DNA from 3 places in the Bacillus siamensis genome. Region 1 is predicted to be linked to each of the others. Evidence: predicted binding sites of a transcription regulator. Region 1 holds the regulator's gene; each other region holds the start of a gene.
What was found. The regulator LexA, encoded in region 1, represses DNA repair genes until DNA is damaged. The targets are predictions, from matches to a motif close to CGAACATATGTTCG.

Region 1 (10,336 bases):
GTTCGGCTTTTTCCTCATCTGTTATCGTGTTTGATTTAGCTTTTTGAGCCAATTCGTTAATTCTTGCGATTTTTTCTTTAGAAATCATAATAAGCTCCTTTGGTGCGTGTTGATTATATACTACTAAAACATCATCTTTTTTACAACTGAAGCATGTCAGCTGCCTTCGCTGTCTGCGATATATTCCTGAAAACGCCGGTGAACCGTGGCTTTGGATACATCATAGCCGAATCCTCTTAAGGTGGCGGCGATTTCTGCAAAGGTAAGCTTGTTGGCTCTCAGCCTGATAATTTCCGAAACAGGAACCTCTTTTTTTTCTTTTCCGCTGTTTTCATGTCTGTTTTTCAGATTCCGTTCAGGCTTATAGCCGTTTTTTACGGCTCTTTTCATTCCCCGCCGGATTTTCATATTGTGAATTTTCCTTTGATATTCCTCAACAATACTGACGATTTCGAGTACCATCGTATCAGCTTCGGAAAGCTCCAGCTCGCCTTTATGAGCCGTCGTATATATTTTTACGTTCTCCCTGTAAATACAATGCAAAAGCGCGATCTTGGCGTTTCCTCTTCCCAGTCTTGTTTCATCCTGCACCAATATCGCGTCAATATGTGACTTTTTAATTTCATCAAGCATTTCAAATACTCCGTCGCGGTCCATTTCGTAACCGCTGGCTTTCTCTGAAATGACTTTTACGACTTCCATGCCGTTTGCCGCAGCGATCTCACTGAGCTCCTCTTCCTGTCTTTTTAAAGACGTCTGCTGCTGTTCTTTGTTTGTGCTTACCCGGGCATAAATGAGCGCCTTCATTTCTCTCTTTCCTCTCTAATTGACAATGGCCAGCTGATATACGGCCGGATGCTCCTTCTTAACCGGAAGAATAAGTTCGTCTCCGGGCTTTATATCAGCAGTTTGGAGATGATTATTCTCCGTCACCCACTCAATGAAATCTTCTTTGTTAATATTTTTCTTCTTTGCTACTTGATCCGCAAGTGACCACAGAGTATCTCCGTCCTGAACCTTTATTTTAACATATTGGCTGAACGCCTGATCATTTCCCGTACATGAAACAAGTAAAATAACGGCACTTAAAATCGCAGTAAACAGTCCGACAAATATGATAGATTCCTTCGCCATTTAAACAACCTCCAGAATGTTTGTTCGCTTTTTATACCTTTCAGTATATACGAACAAATGTTTCTGTCAATCGTTTTTTTCGAACCTATGTTTGTACTGTCAGGAAAATCATGCTATAATCTACTTAAAATCGACGTTTTGAGGTGCGAAATATGACGAAGCTATCAAAAAGGCAGCTTGATATCCTGCGTTTTATTAAAGAAGAGGTAAAAACGAAAGGATATCCGCCTTCTGTAAGAGAGATAGGAGAAGCAGTAGGACTGGCTTCCAGTTCAACCGTGCACGGACATTTGGCGCGGCTGGAGACAAAAGGCCTGATCAGACGGGACCCTACTAAACCGAGAGCGATTGAGGTATTGGATGAAGAAGAAGTCCAAATTCCGAAAAGCCAGGTTGTCAATGTCCCGGTCATCGGAAAAGTGACGGCAGGTATCCCGATTACAGCTGTTGAAAATATCGACGAGTATTTTCCACTTCCTGACCGGATGGTTCCTCCGGGAGAACACGTATTCATGTTAGAAATCATGGGAGAAAGTATGATTGACGCCGGCATTTTTGACAAAGATTACGTCATTGTCAAACAGCAGAACACGGCCAATAACGGGGAAATCGTGGTGGCTATGACCGAAGATGATGAAGCCACGGTCAAGCGCTTCTATAAAGAAGACAATTATGTGCGGCTGCAGCCGGAAAATCCGACGATGGAACCGATTATCCTGCAAAACGTAAGTATTTTAGGGAAAGTGATCGGCGTATTCAGAGCCGTTCATTAATTCTATTAAACTTTATTTATCGTAAAGCCCCTTTCAGAGGGGTTTTTCTTTTGCATAAAAAAGAGCAGATTCGCCCTGGCTTAAGAAACGAACCTGCTAAGGAGGAAAAACTTACATCTTTATTATCCGGCATCTCACTTTTGAAGTCAATAAATAATGTTTCTCTAAGGAAACTTTTTATCCGTTTTTCAACTTTTGTATTTGTGCGGGCTGATTTTGATATATAACTATCTTTACTTGGAGCGGACGGATTACATTTTATTCATGAATATTTAGTGCATAGTACAATAAGTTTTGACGAGATGTAAAAAAACCCGCTGCCTTTGCGGGTATCTATTTTCAATCAAAATGATAATATTCCACGCCGTATAACCCTTTAATATGGACAGGTTCACAGTCGTTTGAAGAGCTTTCAATCAGAATCCTGTATTTATGATGCGGATCAATTGATTTTTTGTCCTGGGCACTTAGGTTTAACCAGCTGCCGCTGTAGCTTTTAGAACTTAATGTATAAAAGTTTCCGTTCAGTGCCATCCGTTGGAGTTTCACGTTTAAATTGCATGAAGAATTGTTTACAATGGTGAACTTGTATCCTAATAGGTAATCATCAGCTGATACAGCCCCCGGATTTTCAATAAAAAACTCTTTTACATCTCCCTCCATAATGAAGCTTGTTTTTGATCCGAATCCAGTGGTAGCCGCTTCAGCTGAGTGTACTCCGCAAAAACATAATAAAAAAACAGCAATACATATCCACCATTTTTTCAATTTTGCACCCCCTTTTTTTACATATTTTAACTTGTGAATATGGTGATGTCTATTTACATTTTATTAAAACGCACACTTTATAACCACTATATACCAGTTTAAAAATTTGCTGATTGCCTACAATGAAGACTAAACGAAATAACGAAGGTGGTTCAAATGAAACATGTAATTGCTTTCGCTTCTAAAACGGCGCTCACACTTGCTTTGCTGTACATTGTTCTGGATCTAATGTACCAAGTAACTTTTTTAAACGTTCTGTTTATTACCTTGATCTTAAGTTTGATCACTTACTTTTTGGGTGATTGCATGATTCTGCCGAGAACAAGCAATTTTACAGCCGTTGCAGCTGATTTCGGAATTTCATTCATTATATTATGGATATTTCTAATGAACATTGGCGGGTTTAATGTCTCTCCTGCCGCGGCATCGGTTATCTCTGCACTTTGCATTTCTGTTTTTGAGGCATTTTTTCACCGATATTTGCAGCAATATGTGCTTCCCGAAGATTATCAGGACACAACAGAGACAGATAGCACGCTATGGAGCTATCAAACCGAGGCGTCTGAAGAATTGGTAGCGGAAAAAGACCCTCAGGAAAAAACATAAAAAGGAGGCATCCGCCTCCTTTCTTTTTATTTTTGCTTCTGATCGTCAAGCGGCAGCTGCAGCAATGAGTCTGTGCCTGTCGCTTTCGGTGTTTTTCCGTCCCATTTTTCAATCCATTTATATTTGATCATTTCATCAGACATTGATTTTTTTATGATTTGGTTATAATCAGCGATCCCTTCCGCTTCAATTTTTTTCTTTTTCGCTTCTGCTTCAGCTATTTTAATTTCAGTCTGCGTCCGTTCAAGCTCCTGTGAAGACTTCACTCTTGCATCAATAGCTTCCTGTGTGGCTTTATCCGGCTTCGGTACGCCAAGCGTCAGATCATCGATTAAAAATCCAAGGTTCTTCATATCCTCAGCAAACCTTTTTTGAACATCGGCAGCGGCTTCTGCAGATTTTTGCCCGTATGTGTCAATAACCGAGTATTTGCTGATTGATTTTCGCGCCGCGTCCCACAGCCTTGTTTTTAAATATGTATTTTCAATCGTTTCAACGTCTACCGCCCCGAATTTGTTAAACAGATCGACTACTTTATCAGGCTGAACAACATAGTTGTAAGCGATATCCATTTCAATATTTTTACCGTCTGAGGTTGCCACTTTTATATTTTCATTATTTACGGTCTGCATACGCACCGGATATTCCGTTACTTTATTAAACAAACCGACTAAGTGCCAGCCTTGATCCAAAGTTTCGGATTTTACCCCGCCGTTCGGTGAGTATACGACTCCGACATAACCATTCGGTATTTTTTCAATAAATAATGAGGCCGTAACGCCCGCAATTAAAAGGGCTGCACCTATAATCACACCGCCGAGAATTTTTTTTGTGTTTCCGCGCTTATTTTCGCTCATGCTGATCTTTTTCCTCCCATGACTTTTTAAATTTTTTGGCCCCGCTTCCCACTTGTTTAAAGATTGGACTAAGCATCAGCCATAAACCGAATCCGATGATGACAAGAAGAATGATAGACCCGATCATCACTTTCATTTGCCCACCTCTTTTCTTTCATCCTGTCAGTTATGTATACGATCTTAAGAACTTAAAGTTTCATAAATTTCAAAAGAAAAAGCTCCGCCGGCAAAAAGCGGCGTGCTTATTTATAATTGTCATTGATAAAATCAGAAATCGTTTTTGTGAATTGGAGAAAAGTATCGTTTTGTGTGGACGCTCTGCTTTTAAGCGTAAAAGTATCAAACAGTGATTTTCTAAAACCGGTGCTCATTTCGATTTGAATACTTAATCCGGATGAAGAGTGATTGGCAAGATTGTTCGGACTGACACCTGCGTATTTATCATTTATGCCAAGAAGAACGGCAGGATACCCGTTCCGTTTCAGCACATCTGTCAAAAGTTCGGCCCGTTCTCTGTCTGTACCGCCGATTTTTATCTTTTTATCGTCGCTGCCGTAACCGTGTAATGAAATGACATTAGAGTGCTCTTTCACCATTTGAACGGCTTTAGGTTCGTCGAAATGCGAACTGGTCAAATGCAGCTCAGCATTGCCGGCTGATTTTAACCCTTCAAATAAATACAGGCTCCGGTTTTCGGCAATTTTTCTGGCCAACTCACTGGTCCCCGGCTCTATGCCTCCGCCGTGTATAGCTAATATGAGAACAGAAGGGTCATGTTCTTTCGATGAAATAGAAAAAACGGAGGGGGCCTCATGCAGTTTTAATTCCTCGAAACTGCCGTAAGTATCTGAAGCGGCATCAGCCCGTAAAAACGGCAGAAGCAAAAACGATAAAATCGAAACTAAAATTCCTTTTTTGGTTATTGATGGCAATTGTATGTTTATGTTACAATACAAATGCTTCAGCCTTTGAAGCGAACGGCAGAACAGGGTGACTTTGGACGGTTTCTTCTGCTCTGCCTCTTTGCCAGCAGCTTTACGGTCTTCTCTTCTAACCCTTTTTTTCATAACATCATCCTTTCTTTTGTTTACACTTTTGTCACAATATTATATACGTTGGACAAGACCTCCGTTCATCTTAAAGAATAAAAACATCAGAGCATCTTCTAGAAAGACAGAATGCTTAAGAAGGAATATCGGGAAATCAATCATCAATATGCCAGCGCGGCTGGCGCTTCGAAATCACAAAAAGACTGCTTAACAGCAGTCTTTAATCGTTTTACTTTGTGCCTGTTGATCCCAGACCGCCGCGGTCATTGTTTCCGAGCTTGTCCACTTCGATCAATTCCACTTGAGGCATTTTCTTCATGATTCTGAATTGGCAGATCCGCTCTCCCTTGGAAATATCGGTATCCCGAAGTGCGTATGCCGGGAAAAACCAGAAATCATTGTCACCTTTATAAGATTCATCGATGACACCCATTGAATTTGTCTGAATAATACCGAAATGCTTATATGTACTTGAACGCGGAACGACATGGGCCTCATATCCTTCCGGCAGCTCCATCGCAACTCCGAGCGGGATAAGTTTGAATTCACCTTTTTTGATTGTTATATCCTCTGCAGCCCGCAGATCGATCCAATCGCCCTGTTCAATTTTACTGATTCTCGTTTGTGTATCATCTGAATATTTAATTTTAATTTGTAAAGTCATGTTCGCCGCTCCTTTTGATTCCTATTTTAGTCGTATTAATGACCAATCCGTGCACCATTATACCATTTTAACTGAGCAGCTGAGGAAAGGATTTAATGCGAAGAAAAGAAAATGCTGAATTGAGAAGAAACCGATAAGCGGGATATCCCACTCTGGCTTTTAATTACTGTTGGTCGTAATAATCATTATACTTTTGATCAAATACTTCTTCACTTCCGCAGAGATAAATATGAGGAAATTGAAGTCCAGCAAAACAAAAGATAGAGAATCCCTTGTCCGATTCTTCCTTAATAAAACATATGAATGCCGGAACCGCCTAGAAAAAATGCTAATATTGCAGCCTTATCATAACGTCCTCCCAACAATCTTTTTCTATCGTTTTCACAGGACAGCTCCGCTTATAATACACACTCTTATAAAGGTGAATTTTATACTCGTTTTCAAAAACTTTCTTCGTTTTGATCTTTCACCTGAAATATTGGCGTTTTTTTGAAATTCAATCTGATTTTAAAAGGGATTTCGTTCTCAACAAAGAATTTGATGAATAAGCGCATAAGGCGCGCGGCTTTTTTGTTCTCCTCTGCGTCAAGCGCTTATATCAAAAGAAAGAGGTGTCTTTAGAATGGTTCAATTTAAAAACTTTCCTGATCCGTCTTTAAACGCCGCATTGCAGTCTCACCCTTCGCATTCCTCTGAATTGGAACATCTCAAAGCAAGGATGCAGAATTTTATTAAGCATTCCGCAACAGATGATAATCTTGAGATCGCAGATGCCCGGGTGACGGCGGAAGGAATGGTCACCTCACTTTTAAAAGAACGGCTTGATACAGAATACGAAATGCTTATGAATAAAATCACCCGGGAAGTAAATGTGGAGGATTACGGAGCGGTCCCTGACGGCCGGGACAATACGGAAGCCTTTCGGAGAGCGATCGGGAACGGCCGCGTCAAAGTAAATGTTCCCGCAGGAGAATTTTTGGTTCAAGGGATAAAACTTCCGTCGTGGACTACCATCTCCGGTGAGGGACAAGGGATTACCGTGATTAAACTCCATGAGGACACTCCCGCATATGAATGGGTTATTACCAATGATAACTACGAAAATGGAAACCGTAATATTTTTGTCCAGGGCATGACTCTAGACTGGAATCCGGATCGTCAATGCGGAGTCCGAAACCCCGGGGGACAATTTTCCAGCTGTTTAACGTTTGCCAATGTGCAATACGGCTGGATCAAGAATGTTGAAGCGGTTAACGCAGGTCTGCATGGTATCGATATCACATCCCCGGCTTATGATCATTTGCCTGAAACAGAATGGACGAAAGACGGCTGCCGTTATATATGGATAGATAACTGTGTGGCGTACGGCGCCGGAGACGACGGCATTACCACCCATTACAGCGAATATATTTTCATTTCCAACTGTCATTCAGGGAACCCGCGCGGCACAGAGCATGCCGAGGGCAGCGCAAATTCGAATGGCATTGAAATTGATGACGGCTCTAAACATGTATGGCTTTTGAATAACTATACGAGCGGAAATATCCGCGGAATTGAAGTAAAGGCGCACAGCCTGTGGCCGGCTTCCCAAAATGTTCATATTATCGGCCATGTTTCGTATCGTGATGTACGTTCGTTTGATATTCGTCATATCGGACACCATCAGGCCTCAGACCCCGAAAGCACGACGGCTTATGATGTTACTTTAACCGACTGCACTGCGATTGAACCGGTCTTCAACGCTCTCTATGACAGCGTGACTCCAAGGGCGCTCGTTATCTCTGCCTATAAAAACGTAAATGTAAACGGATTCACAGCTATTGGCGATCCTTCATATGATTATGGCGGGAATCCTGTCGTAGCCCTTCAATACCGCAGTCAAAATATTACGATCAGCGGCGTTAAAATACGCGGGTTTACACAAGCCGGTGTTGACATCAATATATCCGGCGGATCAAATAAAACCGATTATGTTAAAATTTCAAATTTTGATATTTACAAGTCTTCCCCCAAAGGCATCTCAATTGGCGGAGGGCAATATAACGTAAATATTATGAATGGAACGATGATCGGAGATGGCGGTGCTGTCGGCATTACGTCCCCTAACAGCCAGGCTGTCATTCTCGGCGTGCAGGCGGAAGGCTACAGCGCTGCCGCTTCTATAAAAGGACAGACTTACGAGCAGATCCCCGTCAATTTAAAAGGCGGCGCACAGCTTGCGACAAGCTCTGGTTTTGCATTTAACCCGACAAGCGCCGTTATTGCGGGCACAGGCGATATTACGGCAAGGGGTGACAGAAATGCGATCATCAGCTCTTCCGGAGGTTCAAGTTCTGAAGGTTCAAGGGCATTTATCGCTGCTTCAAACAATGTCCATGTTACGGGCAGCAAAGTCTCCAGAACCATTCTGTCATCAGAAAGCATTACATTGGAAGAACCGTACACCGTTGCCGGAGGACATCAGTCCATTAAGTGGAAACTGGACTCAGCGGGCGGCCACGGAACTTTCGCCGGAGCCGTCACCTCTTCCCTGTCAGGGTACGGAGAATATTTTGAAAGTGTAAACGGCCAGACGATTCCCGCCGGGACGGTCGTCACAGTGAGGGGAGAAAAAATCGAGCCGGCTCACGTTGGTGATTATATGCTCGGCGTCATTTCAGAAACAGCCGCTTTTATATCAGGAGCCGCAAGCTTCGGATGGCAAAGCCGTTTTTTGACAAACGAGTTCGGCGGTTTCATATATGAAAATGTGACTGACGAAGAAACAGGAGAAACGATACGCGTGCCGAAACAAAACCCAGACTGCAGTCCGGCTCTTGAAGCTGACTATGAAGCGCGCGCCGCCAGAGACGAATGGCATATTGTCGGACTCAGCGGCCGGCACTACGTACGGGTAGACAGTACGGTAAACCCGGGAGATTATATCACGGCCCATAACGGAATCGGTACAAAAGCCGCGGAAGGCTGGAAGGTATTGAAACTGACGGCCTTATACAGTCCGGAAAAAGGGTACGGCATTGCAATAGCGGTTATCAAATAGTGTTTTCATATCAGGATCATTTCCTCTCCTATCTATCGTACGGGTATGATCCTGTTTTTTTATAGCAGATGAGACGCCTCTTTTACAGCATATCGTTTCATTTGTCCAAGCCATCTGTTCCTTCTGTCATAGAATACTACCGTCAGATGAAAAAGGAGGAAGATGAGTATGGATATGGATATGGATATGGACGGACATTATGATCACGGTGAAAAGGAAGAAAAGCAGCCTAAACAAAAAAAGAAAAAGAAACAAGACAAAAAGCATCTTGATTATGATTACATCGTTGTCTATAAAAGAAAATGCAAAAAACATTGCTGACATGATATATTAAAGCTTTTTACACCCGGTGAACTCCGGGTGTTTTTGTTAATTTGTATTTCTAAATAAGATTTTGATCGTAATAATCAGCATATTGAATGCCACAGACCTTAATGCGAAAAAACTTGCGGCAGCGCACCGCAAGTTTTTTTATTTTTGCACCGAGATACTGCTCATTTTTCTCTTTTATATGGAATATACTTGAAATGGTCTTCGATCACCGATCCGGTAAAGTCTTTCAAAGTGAGGGTATGTCATGTCAAAATGTTTAAAAATAACTCTGTGGAGCATATTTGTGTTGATTATCTTGTTAGTGATTATTGGAATCGTTTCTTACAATCAAACTCCTTCTGCAGGAGACGCAGCTGAAAGATTGCTTTATAGCGTCTCATCAACGTCCTCATTCAGTATAGAATATACACGTGTATCATGGGGCTGTCCGTTTTGATACATATACCCTCTCAAAATTCCTTCTGATTGAAACGCTGCATTCTCAATGAAAACAACAGCGCCTACCTGTTCCATTGAATCAAAAGGTTCCAAACCATAATAGCGTGTTACGATTGCATCCTGAAAAACAAGAAAATATTTGCTTTGCATCTTTCTTTTCAACTTCTCTAAGAATAAGTCTGTCCGTTTCTATTACAGGAAGCATTTATGATTCCCCCTTTAGAAGATGGAAATGTGAGAAGAAAATATATGCAGACGAACTTTTTTTCAAAAATAAACTAGCATCCCTATCAAACTTTTACATTCAGCATAATATGTATTAATCCTCTTAAGGGAGGTGAGATCATATGGGCGATTATGGTAGCTCCTTTGCGTTAATCGTGGTGCTATTCATTTTATTAGTCATCGTCGGTGCTTCTTTCCTCGGCGGTTATTAAGAGTCCTCCTTACCTCCGCATCCATGTCAGCATTACCTCTATGATCGTAAGGCGCCATAATGAATTCATTATGGCGCTTTGCTGTTTCCTCATTTAACTAACTCTTTCAAACGAAAAAGATCGGCGATGCATGAATGCAGCCGACCAATGGATTTCATAGATTACTGTGTAAGGTTCACGTCAATAACGTTATAGAAGGCATTGGAAGTATCCGCGACATCCCATACCCCTAAAATG
Region 2 (10,336 bases), 420 kb from region 1:
AGCGGTGTTCGGTTCGGCTTGCGCTGTCTTTTTGGCCGCCGGATTTGCTTTTACGAATCTGATCATGTTTATGAAGAAAAAGACGGATGAAGACATCATGAAAAGAGAAACGGCAGACTGGCGTGGGGTATTTGATTCCTTTCAGGCCATGGAAAAAGAAGAGGCCGTCATCTTGTCACGCCACGGGTATGAGATCAAAGGCTTTTACATCGCCCCGCATCATACGGCAAACACGATGATTATTTGTCACGGTGTTACCGTCAATTTGTTTAATTCATTGAAATACATGGATTTGTTTCTGGATTTAGGCTGGAATGTGCTCGTGTATGACCACCGCCGGCACGGAAAAAGCGGCGGCCGAACAACGAGCTACGGTTATTTTGAAAAAGATGATTTGGAAGAAGCCGTGAATTGGGTGAGAAACAAAACCGGGGACGGCGGTCAAATCGGTGTCCACGGCGAATCAATGGGAGCGGTGACGGCCTTATTATACGCGGGAGATCATCAGAATGGAGACGGCGCTGATTTTTATATTGCGGACTGTCCGTTCGCAAGTTTTCACGATCAGTTAGCCTACAGACTGAAGCGGGAATTCCGGCTGCCTCGGTGGCCGCTGCTGCCTTTGGCTGATTTCTTTTTGCTGGTGAGAGAAGGATACCGCATCCGTGATGTCTCGCCTTTATCGGTTATCAGCCGCATCCGGCAGCCCGTTCTGTTTATCCACAGTAAGGAGGATGATTATATACCTCCCGCTTCCTCCGAAATGCTGCACCGCAGAAAACGCGGCCCGAAGATGCTGTATCTGGCCGAATCGGGCGGGCATGCCATGTCGTACACCAAAAATCCGGAGAGCTACCGCAAAGCCGTGCAAACCTTTTTAGATACCGTAACGCAAACGTAAAAAAGCGAAAGAACGTATACTGGTTCTTTCGCTTTCCCATCATAAAACGTCGGTAATCCCGTCCATATTTTCTCCGATCCAGTCAATGGCGAGGTCGATTGTCGTAAACTCCTGCGCTTTGAAGGTCATCTCATCCTGAAGCAGCCAGACATCCTTTTGTACGGATTCAGCGCCCCCGATGGACCAGTGCAGCAGACTGTACGGATGGTTGTTGTTCAAAAAGGATACCCACGTTTTATGCTGTGCCGTCTGTTTAATGGCTTTCAGCTTTTGATTCACTTTCAGTTTCTCCCTGCTTTACTAATATGCTCATTCTCGGGCTCAGCATTTCTGCCGGGCTTTTTAAGACGAGCGTTTTTGCCTTTTCATTGTAATCGATTGTCATTTCCTCGTCAAAAAACACTTTTTGAGAGGTCTGGATGTAAAGCGGAAGTCCGTTGGTTTCAATGCGTTCGCATTGTCCCGTTAATTCGTCCGCCAGCCAGATGGCCGGCACGCCGCTGACCGCGCACCCGCAGCCTTCTGCGTCATAGCGGAGCTGCGCTTTTTTCTCCGGGTTGGCGTCCATCGCCTGCAAAAGCGTGTGTTTCGCCGCATCCGTCACATGTATTTGCATAGGTGATCCTCCGTTTTTCATTTTCGCCATTGTAGCATACCGGACCGCTGTATGCATTGTTTCTGCTTTCTTTACAGCAGCCCGCTCTCCCAGTCCTTTGCCTCTTGTTCAGCCGCCTTGATCCAGTCCTTTTTCCCTTCAATATACTTTGCCATATCGTACGGGTATGTCTCAGCGAGCCGCTTTTTCAGCTTCATGTATTGAGCCGCTTTTTCAGGCTTTGCGGTGAGGTAATCCCGGAACAGCAGATGACGCCCCGCGTCCGGATGGCCTGTTTCGTATATGTGGACGTGGTGTGTGCGCCTGTTGCCGCCTTTTTGAAAGAAACGCCGGCCTTCTATCCCGTTTTCTCCTTTCGCCTCATAGCCGAGTGCTTCCAACTGCGGACTGAATCGGTCAGCATCCGAAATATTGTTGACCTCCGCCAGTATATCGATGACGGGTTTTGCGGCCATCCCGGGGATGGAGGTGCTGCCGATGTGGCTGACCGAATGGAGTGCGCGGCCGAAGATTCGGATCAAATCCGCCTTTTCTCTTTCAAACATCTCTTTCCATTCCGGCTGATGCGGAATCACTTCCGCTTTTCTCTTCGGATAAAGATGAAAAAATGAGAGAGTCAGCCCTTCCGGCGTCTCAGTCTGTCCGGCTTCCGTGAACCCTGCTTTTAAATAGAGAGAGACTGCCGGAACGTTTTGGCTGGCGGTAGCCGTCTCTATTTTTTGGGCGTCCCGGTTCTCGTCTAACACAAATTGAATGAGCGCCCGTCCGATTCCTTTCCGAAAGCCGGACGGGTGCACCGTCAGCCGGCATATGACAAGATCATATCCCTTTTTTTCATACGAAATGACGCCTGCGAGCCGATCTTTTACTCTGAAACCGGCAAACGTCTCCTGTGACCGCTGTATGTCTTCGGCTGTTTCATGCAGCCCGGGAATGCCGAAAAAGCCGATCAGCTCGGCTTCTTTTTGATAAGAGCAGCGCTGAACCGCCGCAATTTCCCGCGCCGTCTGTTCTTCTTTATGCTGTAAAAATGCAATCAATCTTCCGCTCCTTTTGACGCAAACATCCGCTGCGGCTCCGTCCTCGTCATGCGGACCGCGTACGCTTCATACCAGGCGATTTTTCCTTTTTGTTTTGCCGCCCGGTCTTTCCACCGTTTAATCGCATCCATGCTGTCCCAGCAGGAAACCGTGATGCGCTCTGCCGTTTGTTCATATTCCTCATCATATTCTCTCTTGATTGATGAAAAAATGACCGCATCATAAGGCGGGTTGGGCGTGTCAGCTAAAAAACCCATTTTCGGCCTCCTCTATATGTATTTCACAAACAGAATCCGATCCTGGCCCGGACCGTCATAATTCGCAAAAACAGGGATTCCGTTTACGGTTTTGGTTCCTTTTTCAGCTTCAAAGCCTAACTTTGTATGATAGGCGATTGATACTTTATTGACAGGCGCCGTCACGCAATTGACTTTTGTGCAGCCCCTTTCTTTCACCGTCTCTATAAATCGGTCATAGAGCTGTTTTCCAATTTGCATTTTTCTGAAATCCGGATGCACACCGGAAAAATGAATATATGCCGTCTCAGGGTCTGATTGTGACTGAAACCCGATTAAAAAACCGGTCATTCCCTCCGGCCCGAACGTAATAAAGCTTGTGTCCTGAAAATGTTCAAAAAACAAGCGCGGCAGTTTGTCTTTCATCTGCCTGCCGCCCCACCATTCATTCAAAACAGACGTAACCATTTCATAGTCTTCAGAGGTAATTGTTCGAATATCCATAATCGATTGACTCTCCTTTTCGTCCGGCAAAATGAATGTCAGCTTCTTTCATTGGAATATAAAAAATTATATGTGGGTTGTTTGCAATTGTAAATGATTTCTTTTCAAGCGGACGAATCAGCCCGTCTTCCAACCGGGGAATGATTTACCAGTATAAACGCGGTCATTGTTCGGGTAAAATGAAAAACAGAACAAACGTTCCCGGAGGTTTTTTATGGCTGATATTCTTCTTGTTGATATGCAATCGTTTTATGCGTCTGTGGAAAAAGCGGAAGCGCCTCATCTTAAAAACCGGCCCGTCATTGTCTCGGGAGATCCCGAAAGACGCAGCGGCGTCGTGCTTGCGGCTTGTCCGCTCGCCAAACGATACGGCGTAAAAAACGCTGAACGGCTGGGGGAAGCGCAGGCCAAATGTCCAGACGCCGTTATCGTCCGTCCGCGGATGCAGCGGTATATTGATGTCTCCGTTATGATTACCGAGCTGTTCGAGCGGTATACCGATCTTGTAGAACCCTACTCCATTGATGAGCAGTTTCTCGACGTGACCGGGAGCAGGCGGCTGTTCGGTGATCCTTTTACAATCGCCAAAAACATTCAACAAGCGATTATGCGTGAATTCGGTATTTATGCCCGTGTCGGCATCGGGCCGAATAAGGCGCTTGCGAAAATGGCTTGCGACCATTTTGCCAAAAAAAACGCATCCGGCATTCACAGATTGGATATGTCAAATATCAGGCAGGATCTGTGGCCGCTGCCGGTCGGAAAATTATTCGGCATCGGAAAACGGATGGAGCATCATTTAAGGCGGATGGGCATCAGCACAATCGGCGGGCTTGCCGGGCATCCTCCCGAACTGCTGAAAAAGCGCTGGGGCATTAATGGCGAATTGCTTCAGCGGACAGCCCGCGGCATCGATCCCTCTCCGGTCACCGTCAACACGCACAGCCGGCAAAAAGCGATCGGCCATAACATGACCCTTCCGAGAGACTACAGCCGCTTTGAGGATATCAAAGTCGTATTGCTGGAGTTAAGCGAAGAAGTGGCCCGCCGCGCCCGTTTTAAACAATACATCGGCCATACGGTTTCAGTCAGCATCAGGGGCGCCGATTTTGATTTCCCTTCAGGTTTTCACAGACAGAGAAAGCTCGTCTCTCCGACCAATTTCGGAATGGATATTTTTAAAACGGCGGTCAAGCTCTTTAAAGAGCATTGGAACGGGGAGCCCGTCCGCAGCGCCGGCGTCTCCCTTTCCCAGCTGGAGCCCTGTGATTATGTTCAGCTGAGCCTGTTCGATGCCCAGGAAAAAAAGATCAGTCTCGGCAAAGTATTGGATGATATCCATGAACGGTACGGCCCGGCGTCGCTCCTCCATGCCGCGTCGCTGACAGAGGCCGGCCAAGCCTTTCACCGGGCTGAAAAAATCGGCGGGCATTACAAATAATTGAGGTGATATACATGAATCCGAACAAATTAACACCCGGATATAATGTCATGTGGGAGTCAAGCCGGATGATGCTCCCCGAACATCGGGAGCAGCTGCTTGCAAAGAAACGAAAAGAACGGGAATTCCGGCCGCCGGAACTGAGCGAAGAGCAAATGAACGACATGAACCGCATCATTGCGGCGTCGATTGAAGAAGACAGGGCCATCTCAGTCACCTACGCTTCCGCACACGGCCCCCGCCGGTTTTGGGGATGGGTAAAACAAGTGAAGCATGACGAAAAACGTTTAAAAATCATAAACGATGAAGATGCGTTAACCCTGCCGTTTCATCTTATTCTCTCAGCTGAACTGGAATAAAAGAACCTAAATCGTCCTGACAGAAAATATGATAGAAGAGTGGGAGGATCACATGATATTTAGTAGAATAAAGATGAATGATAAGAATAGGAGAATATACGATGGATCAATTTATAGAAAAAATGCTGGGACAGGCCCTCCGCCAGTATGGACGGAATGTGTCGACAGATCCGCTGAGCCCCTATGAAAAACAGAGTTTGAAAAAAGCTTTGGAAGAAAGAAGGAACGAAGAACCCGATGAGGACCTCCATGCCCATGTAGAAGATATTATCTACGATTATGTCACCAATCAGGGGCAGTTCTCCTGACACGGACGTTTATGCGCCGGGCGATAAGGGAAACGATCGAGAGTAAACCCTTAAAGATTGCGTGGTGCAGAATATGCCTGTCGGGCCTTATTTCAAGATCGGCTATGCCGTTCTTCTGTTATTTCTCATCATTTATCTCGGAACATTGATAGACTTTTTGTTCCAGCCTGTTGTGATTACGGTTAAAACCTTGTTTCCGCCCATTGTATTATCGGGCGTCCTTTACTATTTGTGCCGCCCGCTCGTCAAAGTGCTGCATGCGAAATTAAAGCTGCCCGAAGGAATCGCGATTTTAGCGATTTATGCGGGAACAGCCGGCCTTTTTGTCCTCTTCCTTTACACGGCGGGCCCTGCCGTTCAAAAACAGTTTACAGCCTTCACAGATCACATTCCCGAGCTTTCCGCAAAAGCTGAAAATTGGATCGGGCATCTCCAGGACAGTAAATGGTTTTCCCGGCTTCAGCATGAGGATTCCTTCAAAAAATTAGCAGACAAAGCCGCAAATTATTCCGGTTCAATCGCTGATTCTCTCAGCAGCCTGGCCGGTGCGGCGGCCAATGCCGCCATCACCGCCGCCATTATTCCGTTTGCGCTGTATTATATGTTAAAAGAAGGAAATAAAGCGCCCCGGCGGCTGCTCCGGCTTCTTCCGGAAAAACATCAAAAGGAAGGAAAACAAATCCTTCGGGACATGGATGAGGCTCTCAGTTCATACATACAAGGACAGCTGCTCGTCAGTTTCTGTGTCGGCGTTCTCGTCACGATCGGCTATTTCATCATCGGGCTCGATTATCCGCTCGTTCTGGGCGCGTTCGCCATGGTGACAAACCTGATTCCGTTTATCGGACCTTGGATCGGCACATTTCCCGGAGTCATTGTCGGATTGTTCGACTCACCGACGCAGGCGGTGCTTGTGATTACGGTTGTCGTCATTGTCCAGCAGCTTGAAAGCCAGCTGATTTCCCCGCAAATTATGGGCCGGAAGCTGGACATTCACCCGCTGACCATTATTTTTCTTCTGCTTGCCGCCGGCAAATTCTCAGGAATTGCCGGGATGCTGCTGGCCATTCCGGGATATGCGGTTGCAAAGGTGATCATAAGCCACATGCAGAAACTGTTCATACTGAGAAAAAAACAAGGCTAGAGAGACACTAAAATGAAAAACGACGGGCTGAGGAAGCCCGCCGCACACGGAGGTAAAAAGATGAACATCGGTGATGTCATTTTTCAATTGATTTCATTCGCCGCAGCCGCGGTTTTCCTGTTTGCCGTGATATATGTATTCAGAAGCTTGAACAAGCGCCGCATACAATTGGACAGAATCGAAAAGAAACTCGACGCGCTGCGCGAAGAAAAAAACGAAAAGGTATAGTTCATTCAGAATCAGAGGCAGGAGCAGCCAGCTCTACCTTTATCCGATCCGGGTCTTCCGTGAATACGGCGTAATGCGTGCTTCCGCCTGCATATGGATGGCGGTCCCTGTAAAGCACGGTGCATCCTCTGGCAAGCAGCTTTTCTGTCATCTCGTCAACCTGCTCTCTTGATGCAGCATGAAAAGCCAGATGGTTCAGCCCGACCCGGCATCTGTGGTACTCCGGTGTTAAAAAACGCTCCTTTGTCTGAACAAGCACAACATAAAATCCTGCGTTTTTCCAGCTGATGCCGGAGTCCCAATTTTGAAATTCCGTATAACCGAGCTCACCTAAAAACCATCCCCAAAACCGGGCGGAGGCTTTCAAGTCAGATACATACAATTCAATATGATGCATCATCATATTCGCTTCCTCCTCACATCACACACGCCTTACCAGCACCTCTTCAACTTTATGGCCGTCACCTTTTCTCAAAATCAAATCCGACCTGAATTTTGTCGGCAGAATATTTTCATACAGATTCGGACGGTTGACGCTCTCCCAAATGGAGGCGGCCATGGTATCCGCTTCTGCATCAGATAAATCCTTAAATTTATGAAAATAAGAGGCCGGGTCCTGAAAAGCGGTTTCCCTCAAAAGACGGAAACGCTCCAAATACCACGTAAAAATCCGACTTTCTTCGGCATCCACATAAATTGAAAAATCAAAGAAATCCGATACAAAAATCCGCGGATCTTCCCTGTCGTCCTCTAAGGTCGGCGACTGCAAGACGTTGATTCCTTCGATAATAACGATATCCGCACCTTCGACCACTTCGACGGCGCCCTCTTCCCTGTCATACGTAAGATGGGAATATACGGGCGCCTCCACTCTCTCTTTCCCTGATTTTATATCATTCAGAAACTCTAGCAGCGCTTTCACGTCGTAACTTTCTGGGAATCCCTTTCTGGACAGAAGGTTTTTCCTTTTTAATTCCGCCGTCGGATACAAGAAACCGTCAGTTGTCACCAGGCTCACCTTCGGCCTGTCAGGCAGACGGGAAAGAAGCTTTTGCAAAATTCTTGCGGTGGTGCTTTTACCGACGGCGACGCTGCCCGCGATTCCGATGATAAACGGGATTTTCGCTGAATGCGGATGCTTCAAAAACACGTTGACATGCTGATTCCGTCTTGCAGCAGACGTGACATGAAGATGGAGCAGGCGCACAAGCGGAATATAAATCGTTTCTACTTCTTCCACCGATAGGTAGTCATTCAGCCCCTCTACGGCCTTGGCTTCTTCTTCTGAAACGGCAATGGAAAGATGACCGCCGAATCCGGCCCAAGACTCGCGGCTGTGCTGCGTGTACAATGTATGTAAGTTCAATTCTTTACTTTTCACAATTCACACCAATCTCTCTGTATGGCTTTCCGGTAAAAAAACAAACGCTTACAAAGATTGTAACGGAAAACCGATCTACTGTCTGCCCATTTTTTTCGCAAATGAGGAACCGAGCTTGCTGTACTCTTCCATTTCCTTCTCCGGAACCATGCTCCCGCCGGTGCTCCACACAAGGTGCACGGCATTTTCCATCTCAAGCCCCCGCTCTTTTATGTAACGGTTACCCGCTTCAGTCTGAACGAACTTGACAGCTCCTGCCATGCCGGCGAGGGCAGAAGGCTCAAGGCTCTTATTCTCGGCGGCTCTTAATTGATAGAGCAGCGAAAAAAGCGTGCCGTCATCGGCGGTATAACAGCCGCTGAGTATAGGTTCCATCAGAGGGCCGGCCAGTCCGGACGGCCTTCCCACCGCAAGTCCGTCGGCGGCCGTTTGATTATCAAGACCGATATCCTGCACGCTGATTCCGTCATGCAAGCCGGAAAACAGGCCTAACAGCATACACGGTGAATGCGTCGGCTCACCGAAAAAAATATGGACATGTTCGCCATAGATCAGCTTTAGGGCGAGCGCGACGCCGCCTGGGCCTCCTCCGACCCCGCACGGCAGATAGACGAAAAGCGGCTCATCTGCAGCAGGCTTAATGTTCATTTGATCCAGCTGCTTTTTTACACGGCTTCCCGCAACTGCATACCCTAAAAACAGATCCCGGGAATGCTCATCATCAATAAAATAACAATAAGGGTCCTGCTCCGCCTGAATGCGCCCTTCTTTGACAGCCAGACTGTAGTCTGCTTCGTATTCGATGACCCGAACCCCTTTTTCCCGGAGCAGCTCTTTTTTCCACTGCTTGGCGTCACTCGACATATGCACGGTCACACAAAAACCGAGCTTCGCGCCGATTATGCCGATACTCAAACCTAAATTGCCCGTAGAACCAACGGCTATAGAATATTTCGAGAAAAAAGCGGTAAACCGTTCCTCAGTCAATATGCTGTAATCGTCGTCTGCTGAGAGCATTCCCGCTTTTACCGCGAGATCTTCGGCATGCTTCAGCACTTCGTAAATCCCGCCGCGCGCTTTAATGGAACCGGAAATCGGAAGTTGATGGTCGCACTTCAAAAGCAGGCGTCCGGGAAAAGCCTGAGCGGCGCTGTGTTCCAGACGCTTCTTCATTTCATTAATCAAGACAAGCGGAGATTCAATGAGGCCCCCCGCCTCTTCCGTCTCCGGAAAAGCCGACGCGATATAAGGCGCAAACCGGCGCAGCCTTTCTTCCGCTTCGGCAATCTCCTTTTCCCATTCAGCGCCATGTATTACGGGATCATCGGTTTTATGCGGGTTGATCCAAAATACTTCCCGCGCCTCCGCCATTTGTCTGACTAAAGGCTCTTCCATCAATGCCGTGCGTATATCCCGATTGGACATTTGCTGTCTCCCCCTTGTTACTTTTTCTTTAATGCGCGGCCGGCCAGTTTTTCTGTAAACGATGGGAAAAGCTGATACAGCTTCGTCCCGAAACTCATCCATCGCGGAAGATTCATTTCCCGTTTATCCGTCAAAATCACGGACGTAATGCGCTCTGCCACATAGTCGGCATCAAGCATCCACCTGCCGACGCTTTTCACATAACCGCCCTCTTTATCTGCAATTGTAAAGAAGTCTGTTTTGATCGGGCCGGGATTAACCGTTGTCACAGCTACACCCGAACCGGCCAGCTCAAGCCGCAGCGCATTGGAATACCCTAAAACGGCGTGTTTCGTAGCGGAATAAAGGCTTGATTTCGGCGTCGCCAGTTTGCCGGCCTGTGAAGCGATATTGATAATATGGCCGCTTTTGGCGTGAAGCATCACCGGAAGACAGGCTTTCGTACAGGCAATTAATCCGAATACATTGACTTCAAACATCGCCTTCATATCATCCAAAGATGCATCAGCGGCAGTTTCAAAAATGCCGAACCCGGCGTTATTGATTAATACGTCAACATGACCGATCAAACGCCTTACGTTTTCAGCCTCTTCTGCATGCCGGACGTCAAACGGAATGACATCACACTGTCCGCCCCGCGAAGTAATCGTTTTTTTTACTTCCTGCAAGCGGTCCTCCCGCCTTGCGGATAAAAAAACATGAGCCCCTTCTGCCGCGCAGGAATATGCAAGCCGTTCTCCGAGTCCGCCGGAT
Region 3 (10,336 bases), 1.5 Mb from region 1:
TCATGAGTAAAGGTGTACGTAGGATGGTAGTTTATCGTGGTGCTCTAGGAATCGTTACGATCTGTAGCGTGATATATTTTTGTTATACTATTTTGGGTGGAATAAACTATTACAGATATTCTTTTTTGTCTCATACCGAATATAAAGAAGAGAACTACAGCAAGGAAGAACTGGTTAAATTGAGTAAGTCACTTGCCGTTGAAATGGAATTGGCAAGGGAAAAGTTAGCGGATACTGATCTTTTGGCTCATGTACCAGAGGTTTTTGATTATTATGCACAACACGCAGTGTTCTCGATGCAAATGTTATCAAAGAAATATCCTGTTTTGGAGCATTCATATTCAACACCAAAACCAGTGGTGATGTCAAAACTAATGTCGCATGCAGGGATACATGGTATTTTTGTCCCTTTTACTTATGAATCCAATATCAATGTTAATGTGCCCGTTTTCTTGGTGCCTGCTACTATGGCGCATGAATTGGCACATCAGAGTGGTTTCATGCATGAGGATGAGGCTAATTTTATAGCATATCTGGCATGTAAGCAGCAGGATGATCCAATGATACTTTACAGTGGTTTTTTTCTAGCATTTGATTATTCTATATCTGAGCTAAAGAAAGTGGATCCGGATCAGGCGTCTGATATAATGTCCAGTCTGTCCAAGGCGGTGCAGCATGATATAGAACAAAATGAGCAGTACCGGGATAAGTATGAGGGTGTTATTTCAAGCATTTCAAGAAATGTAAATGATGTATATCTGAAGGCAAATAATCAGACAGACGGTTTGAATAGCTATAGTGATATGGTGAATTTGTTGCTGGCAGAGCAGCGAGAGATAGAGAAGTACAATTAAATGTACAGCGGGGGAGTGCGGTGACACTTCGAGAGAGAAAAATAAGAAGGAAAACTAGAAAAGGTTCCGGAAAGCGGATGCTCACGGAACCTTTTTTTGTTTACGCCGAATGGCTTTTTTTCGTATCAACGGTTTCGCCGGATTTAATTCCAAGCGATACGAACAAGCCGATCACAGATACGCCGATCAATATTATAAACAGAATGTGAAATCCGGAGATTAAACCGATCAGTGCTGAAGAAATAATGCTTCCGAAATAACGGAAGGTGGAAAAAATCCCGGATGCGATACCGGACATGCCCGGTTCTACCGTCGCCAGAGAAGACACCTGCATGCTCGTCAGCCCCGCACCGGACGCGATGCCCCCTACAATAAGCGATGCTATAAGGAACGGGACGGAATGGGAATTAACCAAAAGCAGAAATAAAAGATTGGCTCCGGCCATCAGCCCGAAGGACAGAAAAATCATTCTTCGCGCGCCCCATTTGTGATGCAGCTGAGCTCCGCCCCAGTTGCTGGCGGACATAAAAATGGAAAAGACTGAAAGAGCCATACCGCTGTGCGACGTATTCATGCTGAAGTGGCCGGTCATAAAGAGCGGCATCATCAATAACACGGCATACATCATTAAATTGCTTAACAGAACGGACAGATTGGCGCTTGTAAAGGTTGTGTTTTTAAACAGGTCAAAATCAATAATCGGATGTTTCGTACGCAGCTCCCGCCTGAAAAATAGCGGAACAAATACGAGAATGAGCAACGCGTACACCCAATAGCCCAAAGAGCTTTCATTTTTCGTCAAAAGAATAATAGATACAATGCTCCCGGCAAGCAGAACGGACCCGATGATATCAAGCGGCGCGTCAGAGGTTTCTTCTTTATATTTAGGAAACATGATAAATGCCGTCCCGAGTGCGATCGCCAGAAACGGAATGTTGACCCAAAAAATAGAATGCCAGCTGAAACTCTCGATTAAAAGTGACCCGATAAACGGACCGAGAGCTGCGCCCAGCCCGGCACCGAGGCCGAAAAAACCAAATACTTTCGGAAGCCGTTTTTCGGACACGACATGGCGGATGATGGCGATGCTGTTTGGCGTAAGCAAAGCGCCGCCGGCAGCCTGAAGCGCCCGGAAGAAAATCAATAAAAAAAGACTTGGCGAGAGGGCGCACCCCAATGAAGCGATCAGAAAAAGGCCGACACCCCATAAATACATTTTTTTATTTCCGTACATATCACCGAGCTTGCCGGCAATAGGCTGTGTCACGGCCATCACAATTAAATACACCGTCACGACCCATGTGATGCTGGCAATTGATTCGCTGAATGAGCGGGAAATGGATGAAAGAGCGACTGCGATCATCGTCGAATTGATAGGAACGAGTATGGCTCCCAGCAAAAGCGAAACGATCAGCGCCCATTCTTTCTTTGAACTCATCCTTCATCCTCCTAGGAGCCGGACATTACCGGCTGATAATTCCTTTAATAAAAATCTCAGTGCTGTGTTTCAGCATCGTTTCTTCAGAAAGAGTGATGACTCTTTTCCCCAGCTGCAGCCGGTGCATAAAATAACCGAAAATCATTGTCATAAAGACGTCTGCATTAGCTTCTTCGCTGCCGGGGCTTATACTATTCTTCTTTGTCAGTTCCTTAAAGTAAACGATTAAATCCTTTTTTACGGATTGCGGATATACGACAATATCCTGCAGGACGTCTTCGAATAATTCCGGTTCGCGCAGGCAGATGCGGAACACCTCTTTTTTTTGTTCCAATCGCTGCAAAAGGGTCGTGGCGAAATGAAGAAGATCCTCATACAGATTGCCTTCCGCCTTGGTGATCACGCTTTCCGGAACCGGCGTGTGCTGCTCAATCATGGCTTTCATTAGTCCTTGTTTGTTTTTAAAATTACGAAAAATCGTTGCTTCGCTTACATTCGCTTTTTCTGCGATTTCTTTTGTTGTCGCGGCGCGGTATCCTTTTTGAATGATAAGATTCATCGCAGCGTCAAGAATTCTCTTGTTCGTCGTTCTCAACTTGTTTCACCTCGCGTAAATACTGGCAGGACAAGTATACACCCGCCCTGCCCGTCAATAAAGAGGGAAACCTAGCATGAAGCGCGTTTGACTATCGTAATCTGTCCGTTTGTGCCGTCTACCGAGACGATATCTCCGTCATTGAGCCTGTCAGTCGCGACACGTGTGCCGAGAACAGCGGGAAGCCCGTATTCCCTTGCGATGATCGCCGCATGTGAGAGGATGCCGCCCGTATCCGTAATGACGGCCTTTGCATCCTGAAACAGACTGGTCCAAAGCGGTGTCGTCATTTTGCAGACAAGCACATCTCCTGATGAAAAACGGGAAAAATCACTTGCGTCACGAATGACTTTCACCGGGCCGCTTGCGATTCCGCTTGACGCTGCAAGTCCGTAAATATGATGTTCAGTGTTTTTTTCATCTTCTGTGATGGCGCCTGTAACCTGCTCAGCGGCTTTCAGCTGTTCGGGCGTCGGTGTGCCGAGATAAGCGGGCGCTTCAAGCAGCTGATATTGCTGGAAAAGCTGTTTACGTTCAGCGGTTTTTTCCTTCATCGGAACAGGCGTCACCAGCGCTTTCTCGACTTCATCGCTGTATAAGTACCACATATCCTCCCGGTCATCGATCACGCCTTGTTTTTGCAGCAGCTCGCCGATTTTCAAGAGACAAAGGCGCGCTTTGGCGTCCAGCATCGCATCGATATAAAAATGGTGATCATCTATGATGACGGATGCAGATAACGCCCACTGATAATAACGGTCAAACGTCTCTCGGAAGCCGTCATCTTCAATTCGATTCATGAAGGCGGCGTAAAGCTGTTTGCGTTTTTCTATCGTTTTATGAAACTCACTGTCAAAATCGTAGCCGTTCCGGACATAGTTTTGAATGTTAGCCAAAGCGAAATAAGGATTTTCCGCCCACGTTTCTTCGATCAGATCATGGCTTTTTACTGATCTCCAGCCGTATTCTTGTAAGAATTCGCCGACTTGTTCAAGAAAGCGTTTTCCTTCATCTGATTGCAGAAGCGTCTGATGAAGCTCGCCGGCCTGGGAAGATGTAAAGACACGCAGCAGTTCAGGGTTGTCTTTTACTTGTCCGGAAAGCAGCCAGAGCTGTCTGTCGGTTTCCAGTGATTTATTCATGACGCCGGCCAGCATTTCATACAGAAGGGAGGCGTTTTCTTTCTCAACCTGTCCGTACATGGATTCCAGTGTCATATTTAACGCAATCTGCGGAAAGACAATGTTGAAATGTTCTTCATATCCTTTTAAATAGAATTCTTGCAGGTTTCGGAACGCCTCAAGGGCAGTCTCCGGTGTATGATTTTTATGCGCCAGTCCGTCCAGCTTTTGATAAAAAGGCAGAAAGGTTTCATGAATAATATCATACATGCGGTCAGCCAAAACGGGAAAAAGCGCTTCTGACTGTTCTGCGGGCAGGTTGTCGTCGGTCTTATGCTGTCTGGAAAAAACATGGCCCTGGTGGAGCTTGACACGCTCAATCTCGATGCCCATCACAGGGAATGTCTTCGTGCCTTCTTTGAGGCCGTATTCTAAAGCAGGCACAATGAGAGAGGCGAATAACGGGCTGATGGGGCCTTCTATATTGGACTCCATATTGAGCCAAAAATCTTTCTGGTCCCGAGGCGTCATAATAAATTCCCGTTCTTCATCTGCCGCTTTCTGATCCTGCGCGATCGTTGTAATCGGTCTGGCCTGAAGCAGATACAGCTTATTTTCGGCAAATCCGAATTCGAGATCCACGGGATAACCGTACAGTTCTTCCGTCTTTATCGTCAGCATGGCAAGTTCTTTGATGCTCTCGTCATCGAGGCAGAAGCGGTTTCTCATGTCAGCCGACGTTTCTTTTTCGGTCACGCCTTCCTTTTGAGAAACGATATACATTTCTTTTAAACCGATTTCTTTGTCAATCCGGAATGTGTCTTTATTGACGATAAATGTGTCGGGTGTCACACTTCCGGACACGATTGCTTCTCCGAGACCGTAGCTCGCGCTGATCATCAGTTCTCCGTCATCATGTGTGACGGGGTTTCGGCTGAAAATGACCCCTGACACCTCAGAATTGATCAGTCCTTGGACGACAACACCCATTAGCGGTTCTGCAGTGTCATTGTTCATTTTCTCTTTATAACCGCTGACCCGCGCCGAAAAGAAGGAAGCCCAGCATTCTTTCACTTTTCCGAGAAACTCTTCTTCTGTTTTGATATTTAAATAGGTTTCGTACTGGCCCGCGAAAGAAGCGCCTTCAAGATCTTCGGACGCAGACGAGGAACGTACGGCAACAGAGGCGTATGATTCTCTCAATTCATAAAAAGAGGCAATCAGCTCATCGCGGAGCTCTTTTGAAAACGTGCCGTTTAAAATGGCGCGCTCCATCTCTTCCTCATCTGCCTGAAGCCGGTTATCTTCCATAAAACGCGTCAGGGCATTTGTCTGAATGACAAAACCATCGGGAACGGGCAGGCCGTTTTTCGTCAGTTTAATCAGGTTCATTCCTTTTGCGCCTGCTGAGCGGCTCGATTCTTCCGCTTTTTGAAATCGTACTGAATACATGCGGTATAACCCCCTTTTTCTTCATCCAAGAAAATGATAGTAAACACTATCATTACATTGTAAAGAGAGAGGAAGAAACTGTCAAAGACACAAAGACCTAATCCTTCTCCTCCTTTCGGCTGAAGAAAGGCAATTTGGTTCATTTCATTAATGGTTCAATAGATTTACATTCACATTTTTTCTGACAGATGATTGAAGACTGCTGAAAAAGGGTATTGTGATAGCAGGGGAACGATTGTCCGATTCTTCATTTTTTACTATAATCAGATGAGATGAAGAATTCCCGAGGAGGGTTTTTGTGATTACAAAAGCCGTTTTTGCATTATGTTTCCCTTTTATGCTGGTCGTCCTTTTTACGCGGGTCACTTTTAACCATTATGTGGCGATCGCTCTCACAGCCGCACTGCTTTTCGCATCCTATTTAAAAGGTTACACCGAAACGTATTTTATCGTTGGATTGGATGTCGTATCACTGGTAGCCGGCGGGCTGTACATGGCCAAAAAAGAAGCAGACAAAAAGAAAGACAATGCCTGACATGGTGAATATGAAATGGAAGCCTGCTTTTACGCCATAAAAGCAGGTTTTTTATACAAAAATTGACTTGGTAAAAATAAACCATCGAACTTTAGTTCGTATTTTTAGTGATTTTGCCCGTCATTGTGTTACTATATCAATAGGAAGATTTCGTAAAGAAACGGAGGCTTTTTTGTGAAAGATCGTTTTGAGTTAGTCTCGAAATATCAGCCCCAGGGAGATCAGCCGCAAGCGATTGAGAAGCTTGTCAAAGGCATACAGGAAGGCAGAAAACACCAGACTCTCCTGGGTGCGACAGGGACGGGCAAAACCTTTACCGTGTCCAATCTGATTAAAGAAGTCAATAAGCCGACACTGGTCATTGCCCATAACAAAACCCTTGCCGGACAGCTGTACAGCGAGTTTAAGGAGTTTTTTCCGAACAACGCTGTCGAATATTTTGTCAGCTACTACGATTACTATCAGCCGGAGGCGTATGTGCCTCAAACGGATACTTTTATAGAGAAAGACGCAAGCATTAACGATGAAATTGATAAACTGCGGCACTCCGCGACATCCTCTCTGTTTGAACGGAGAGATGTCATTATCATTGCGAGTGTGTCATGCATATACGGTCTCGGTTCGCCTGAAGAATACCGGGAGATGGTCGTGTCGCTCAGACCGGAAATGGAGATTGAGCGGAACGAGCTGCTGAGAAAGCTAGTGGATATCCAGTATGCCCGCAATGATATCGACTTTAAGCGGGGGACGTTCCGCGTGCGCGGCGACGTTGTGGAAATTTTCCCGGCTTCCCGTGACGAACATTGTATCAGAGTGGAATTTTTCGGAGACGAAATAGAGCGGATCAGAGAAGTTGACGCTTTGACCGGAGAGATTCTCGGCGACCGCGATCATGTCGCGATTTTCCCGGCTTCCCACTTCGTCACCCGGGCGGAAAAGATGGAAAAAGCGATTCTGAACATTGAACAGGAGCTTGAGGAGCGCTTGAAAGTCATGCGCGAAAACGGCAAGCTCCTTGAAGCGCAGCGGCTTGAGCAGCGGACGAGATATGATCTTGAAATGATGCGAGAAATGGGTTTCTGTTCGGGCATTGAGAACTATTCAAGACACTTGACGCTCCGTCCTCCGGGCTCTACGCCGTATACGCTGCTTGATTATTTTCCGGACGATTTTATGATCGTCGTTGATGAATCACACGTGACGATTCCGCAGGTGCGCGGCATGTTCAACGGTGACCAGGCAAGAAAACAGGTGCTTGTCGATCATGGGTTCCGCCTGCCGTCAGCGCTTGACAACCGTCCGCTCCGATTCGAGGAATTTGAGAAACATATGCACAATATCGTGTACGTGTCGGCTACTCCGGGACCGTATGAGATTGAGCATACGCCGGAAATGATCGAACAGATCATCAGGCCGACGGGACTGCTCGACCCTCTCATTGACGTCCGGCCGATTGAAGGACAGATTGATGATCTGATCGGCGAGATTCAGGCGAGGATAGAACGGAATGAGCGCGTGCTCGTAACGACATTAACGAAAAAAATGTCAGAGGATCTGACCGATTATCTGAAAGAAATCGGCATCAAGGTCAATTATCTGCATTCCGAGATTAAGACGCTTGAACGGATTGAAATCATCCGTGACCTCCGGCTCGGAAAATATGATGTGCTGGTCGGCATCAACCTGCTGAGGGAAGGTCTTGATATTCCGGAAGTGTCGCTTGTCGCCATTCTGGATGCGGATAAAGAAGGCTTCCTCCGTTCTGAGCGTTCGCTGATTCAGACGATCGGACGGGCGGCGAGAAACGCAGAAGGCCGGGTCATCATGTATGCCGATAAAATCACGCATTCGATGGAAATCGCGATGAATGAAACGAAGCGCCGCCGGGAACAGCAGGAGCGTTTTAACGAAATCCACGGCATTACGCCGCAAACGATCAATAAGGAAATCCGCGATGTGATCCGCGCGACGCAGGCCGCTGAGGATAAAGAAGAATACAAAACAAAAGCCGCGCCTAAGCTGACGAAGCTGACGAAGAAAGAACGCCAGAAAGTCGTTGAGCAAATGGAGCATGAAATGAAAGAAGCGGCCAGAGCGCTTGATTTCGAGCGGGCGGCAGAGCTTCGTGATTTACTGTTAGAGCTAAAAGCGGAAGGATGATGAACACATGGCAATTGACCGGATCGAGGTGAAAGGGGCAAGGGCGCACAATTTAAAAAACATTGATGTAACGATTCCGCGGGATCAGCTCGTCGTCGTGACGGGCCTGTCCGGATCGGGAAAATCATCCCTTGCTTTTGACACCATTTACGCGGAAGGACAGAGACGGTATGTTGAATCGCTTTCTGCCTATGCACGCCAATTTTTAGGGCAGATGGATAAGCCGGACGTTGATGCGATCGAAGGGCTTTCTCCGGCCATCAGCATTGACCAGAAAACGACAAGCCGCAATCCGCGGTCAACCGTCGGAACGGTAACGGAGATTTATGATTATCTCCGGCTCTTATACGCGAGAGTCGGTAAGCCGCACTGTCCGGAGCACGGCATCGAAATTACGTCGCAAACGATTGAACAGATGGTTGACCGGATTCTTGAATATCCTGAGCGGACGAAGCTTCAAGTGCTTGCGCCGATGGTCTCAGGCAGAAAAGGCGCCCATGTTAAGGTCCTTGACCAAATCAGAAAGCAAGGGTATGTAAGGGTGCGGATTGACGGAGAAATGGCCGAGCTTTCCGACGATATTGAACTTGAAAAAAACAAAAAGCATTCCATTGAAGTAGTCATTGACCGGATTGTCGTCAAGGAAGGCGTTGCCGCCCGGCTTTCCGACTCACTGGAAACCGCCCTCCGCTTAGGAGAAGGCCGTGTCATGATAGATGTCATCGGCCAGGAAGAGCTGATGTTCAGCGAGCATCACGCCTGCCCGATTTGCGGTTTTTCCATCGGAGAGCTTGAGCCCCGGCTGTTTTCGTTTAACAGCCCGTTCGGCGCTTGTCCGACTTGCGACGGTCTCGGTTTGAAGTTGGAAGTGGACCCGGAGCTCGTCATTCCAAATCCCGAGCTCTCATTAAAAGAACACGCCATCGCACCGTGGACGCCGATCAGTTCCCAATATTATCCGCAGCTGCTTCAGGCGGTCTGCCGCCATTACGGCATTGATATGGAGACTCCGGTCAAAGACCTGCCGAAGCATCAGCTTGATAAAGTGCTGTACGGCAGCGGCAATGAACGGATCTACTTTAAATACGAGAATGATTTCGGACAAGTGCGGGAGAATGAAATTGAATTTGAAGGCGTGCTGCGCAATATTGAGAGGCGGTATAAAGAGACAAGCTCCGATTATATCCGTGAACAGATGGAGCAATATATGTCACAGAAGCCGTGCCCGACCTGCAAAGGCTACCGGCTGAAGAAAGAAGCGCTGGCCGTTTTGGTCAACGGACGCCACATCGGAACCATTACCGAACTTTCCGTCGGCGATGCGCTGGAATTTTTCAAAAACCTGACGCTGTCTGAGAAAGATATGCAGATTGCAGATTTAATTTTAAGAGAAATTGTGGAACGGCTCAGTTTCTTAGATAAAGTCGGTCTTGATTATCTGACGCTGAGCCGGGCGGCGGGTACGCTGTCAGGCGGCGAAGCCCAGCGTATCAGGCTTGCGACGCAGATCGGCTCCCGTTTGTCAGGCGTCCTGTACATTCTTGATGAGCCGTCCATCGGTCTTCACCAGCGTGACAATGACCGTCTGATCAGCGCGCTGAAAAACATGAGAGATCTCGGCAACACACTGATTGTCGTCGAGCATGATGAAGATACGATGATGGCTGCCGATTATCTGATAGATATCGGACCGGGCGCCGGCATTCACGGCGGCCGCGTCATATCGGCGGGCACGCCTGAAGAAGTGATGAATGATGCGGATTCTCTGACCGGACGTTATTTGTCAGGGGCTCAATTCATCCCGATGCCTCCTGAGAGAAGAAAACCTGACGGCCGATACATTGAAATCAAAGGCGCTACGGAAAACAACCTGAAAAAAGCGAATGCCAAATTCCCGCTCGGCACTTTTACGGCGGTGACAGGGGTATCCGGTTCCGGAAAAAGCACGCTTGTGAATGAAATTCTGCATAAGGCGCTTGCGCAAAAGCTTCATAAAGCCAAAGCGAAACCGGGAAGCCATAAAGAGATCAAAGGCCTCGACCATCTTGATAAGGTGATCGATATCGACCAGGCGCCGATCGGCCGGACGCCGAGATCAAATCCGGCAACTTACACGGGTGTGTTTGATGACATCCGCGATGTGTTCGCGCAGACAAATGAAGCAAAGGTGCGCGGCTACAA

Region 2: the regulator LexA is predicted to act here: its motif matches at 3,486-3,499, upstream of ABDB98_RS11125 (DNA polymerase IV).
Region 3: the regulator LexA is predicted to act here: its motif matches at 6,081-6,094, upstream of uvrB (excinuclease ABC subunit UvrB).

The regions. Positions count from the first base shown of each region.
Region 1 is NZ_CP155579.1:1,843,276-1,853,611, reverse strand. It holds gene ABDB98_RS09185 (DUF896 domain-containing protein) at 1-88, opposite strand, end outside; gene ABDB98_RS09180 (YneB family resolvase-like protein) at 157-807, opposite strand; gene yneA (cell division suppressor protein YneA) at 823-1,134, opposite strand; gene lexA (transcriptional repressor LexA) at 1,287-1,907, shown strand; gene ABDB98_RS09165 (hypothetical protein) at 1,958-2,134, shown strand; gene ABDB98_RS09160 (hypothetical protein) at 2,247-2,675, opposite strand; gene ABDB98_RS09155 (YndM family protein) at 2,832-3,281, shown strand; gene ABDB98_RS09150 (prohibitin family protein) at 3,308-4,138, opposite strand; gene ABDB98_RS09145 (hypothetical protein) at 4,125-4,274, opposite strand; gene ABDB98_RS09140 (poly-gamma-glutamate hydrolase family protein) at 4,381-5,205, opposite strand; gene ABDB98_RS09135 (dUTP diphosphatase) at 5,417-5,851, opposite strand; partial or broken gene ABDB98_RS09130 (TM2 domain-containing protein) at 6,015-6,216, opposite strand; gene ABDB98_RS09125 (peptidase G2 autoproteolytic cleavage domain-containing protein) at 6,474-8,891, shown strand; gene ABDB98_RS09120 (hypothetical protein) at 9,060-9,212, shown strand; partial or broken gene ABDB98_RS09115 (GNAT family N-acetyltransferase) at 9,591-9,867, opposite strand; gene ABDB98_RS09110 (YjcZ family sporulation protein) at 10,010-10,099, shown strand; gene ABDB98_RS09105 (lytic polysaccharide monooxygenase auxiliary activity family 9 protein) at 10,261-10,336, opposite strand, start outside.
Region 2 is NZ_CP155579.1:2,261,294-2,271,629, forward strand. It holds gene ABDB98_RS11095 (alpha/beta hydrolase) at 1-901, shown strand, start outside; gene ABDB98_RS11100 (DUF2552 family protein) at 941-1,180, opposite strand; gene ABDB98_RS11105 (iron-sulfur cluster biosynthesis family protein) at 1,155-1,517, opposite strand; gene ABDB98_RS11110 (GNAT family N-acetyltransferase) at 1,589-2,557, opposite strand; gene ABDB98_RS11115 (antibiotic biosynthesis monooxygenase) at 2,554-2,814, opposite strand; gene ABDB98_RS11120 (GNAT family N-acetyltransferase) at 2,827-3,297, opposite strand; gene ABDB98_RS11125 (DNA polymerase IV) at 3,512-4,738, shown strand; gene ABDB98_RS11130 (YolD-like family protein) at 4,753-5,097, shown strand; gene ABDB98_RS11135 (YqzH family protein) at 5,199-5,405, shown strand; gene ABDB98_RS11140 (AI-2E family transporter) at 5,479-6,549, shown strand; gene ABDB98_RS11145 (DUF4083 family protein) at 6,610-6,777, shown strand; gene ABDB98_RS11150 (VOC family protein) at 6,779-7,174, opposite strand; gene coaA (type I pantothenate kinase) at 7,199-8,158, opposite strand; gene dsdA (D-serine ammonia-lyase) at 8,234-9,583, opposite strand; gene ABDB98_RS11165 (SDR family NAD(P)-dependent oxidoreductase) at 9,601-10,336, opposite strand, start outside.
Region 3 is NZ_CP155579.1:3,359,908-3,370,243, reverse strand. It holds gene ABDB98_RS16710 (DUF3810 domain-containing protein) at 1-854, shown strand, start outside; gene ABDB98_RS16705 (MFS transporter) at 955-2,292, opposite strand; gene ABDB98_RS16700 (TetR/AcrR family transcriptional regulator) at 2,318-2,887, opposite strand; gene ABDB98_RS16695 (PEP/pyruvate-binding domain-containing protein) at 2,959-5,460, opposite strand; gene ABDB98_RS16690 (CsbA family protein) at 5,759-5,995, shown strand; gene uvrB (excinuclease ABC subunit UvrB) at 6,170-8,155, shown strand; gene uvrA (excinuclease ABC subunit UvrA) at 8,163-10,336, shown strand, end outside.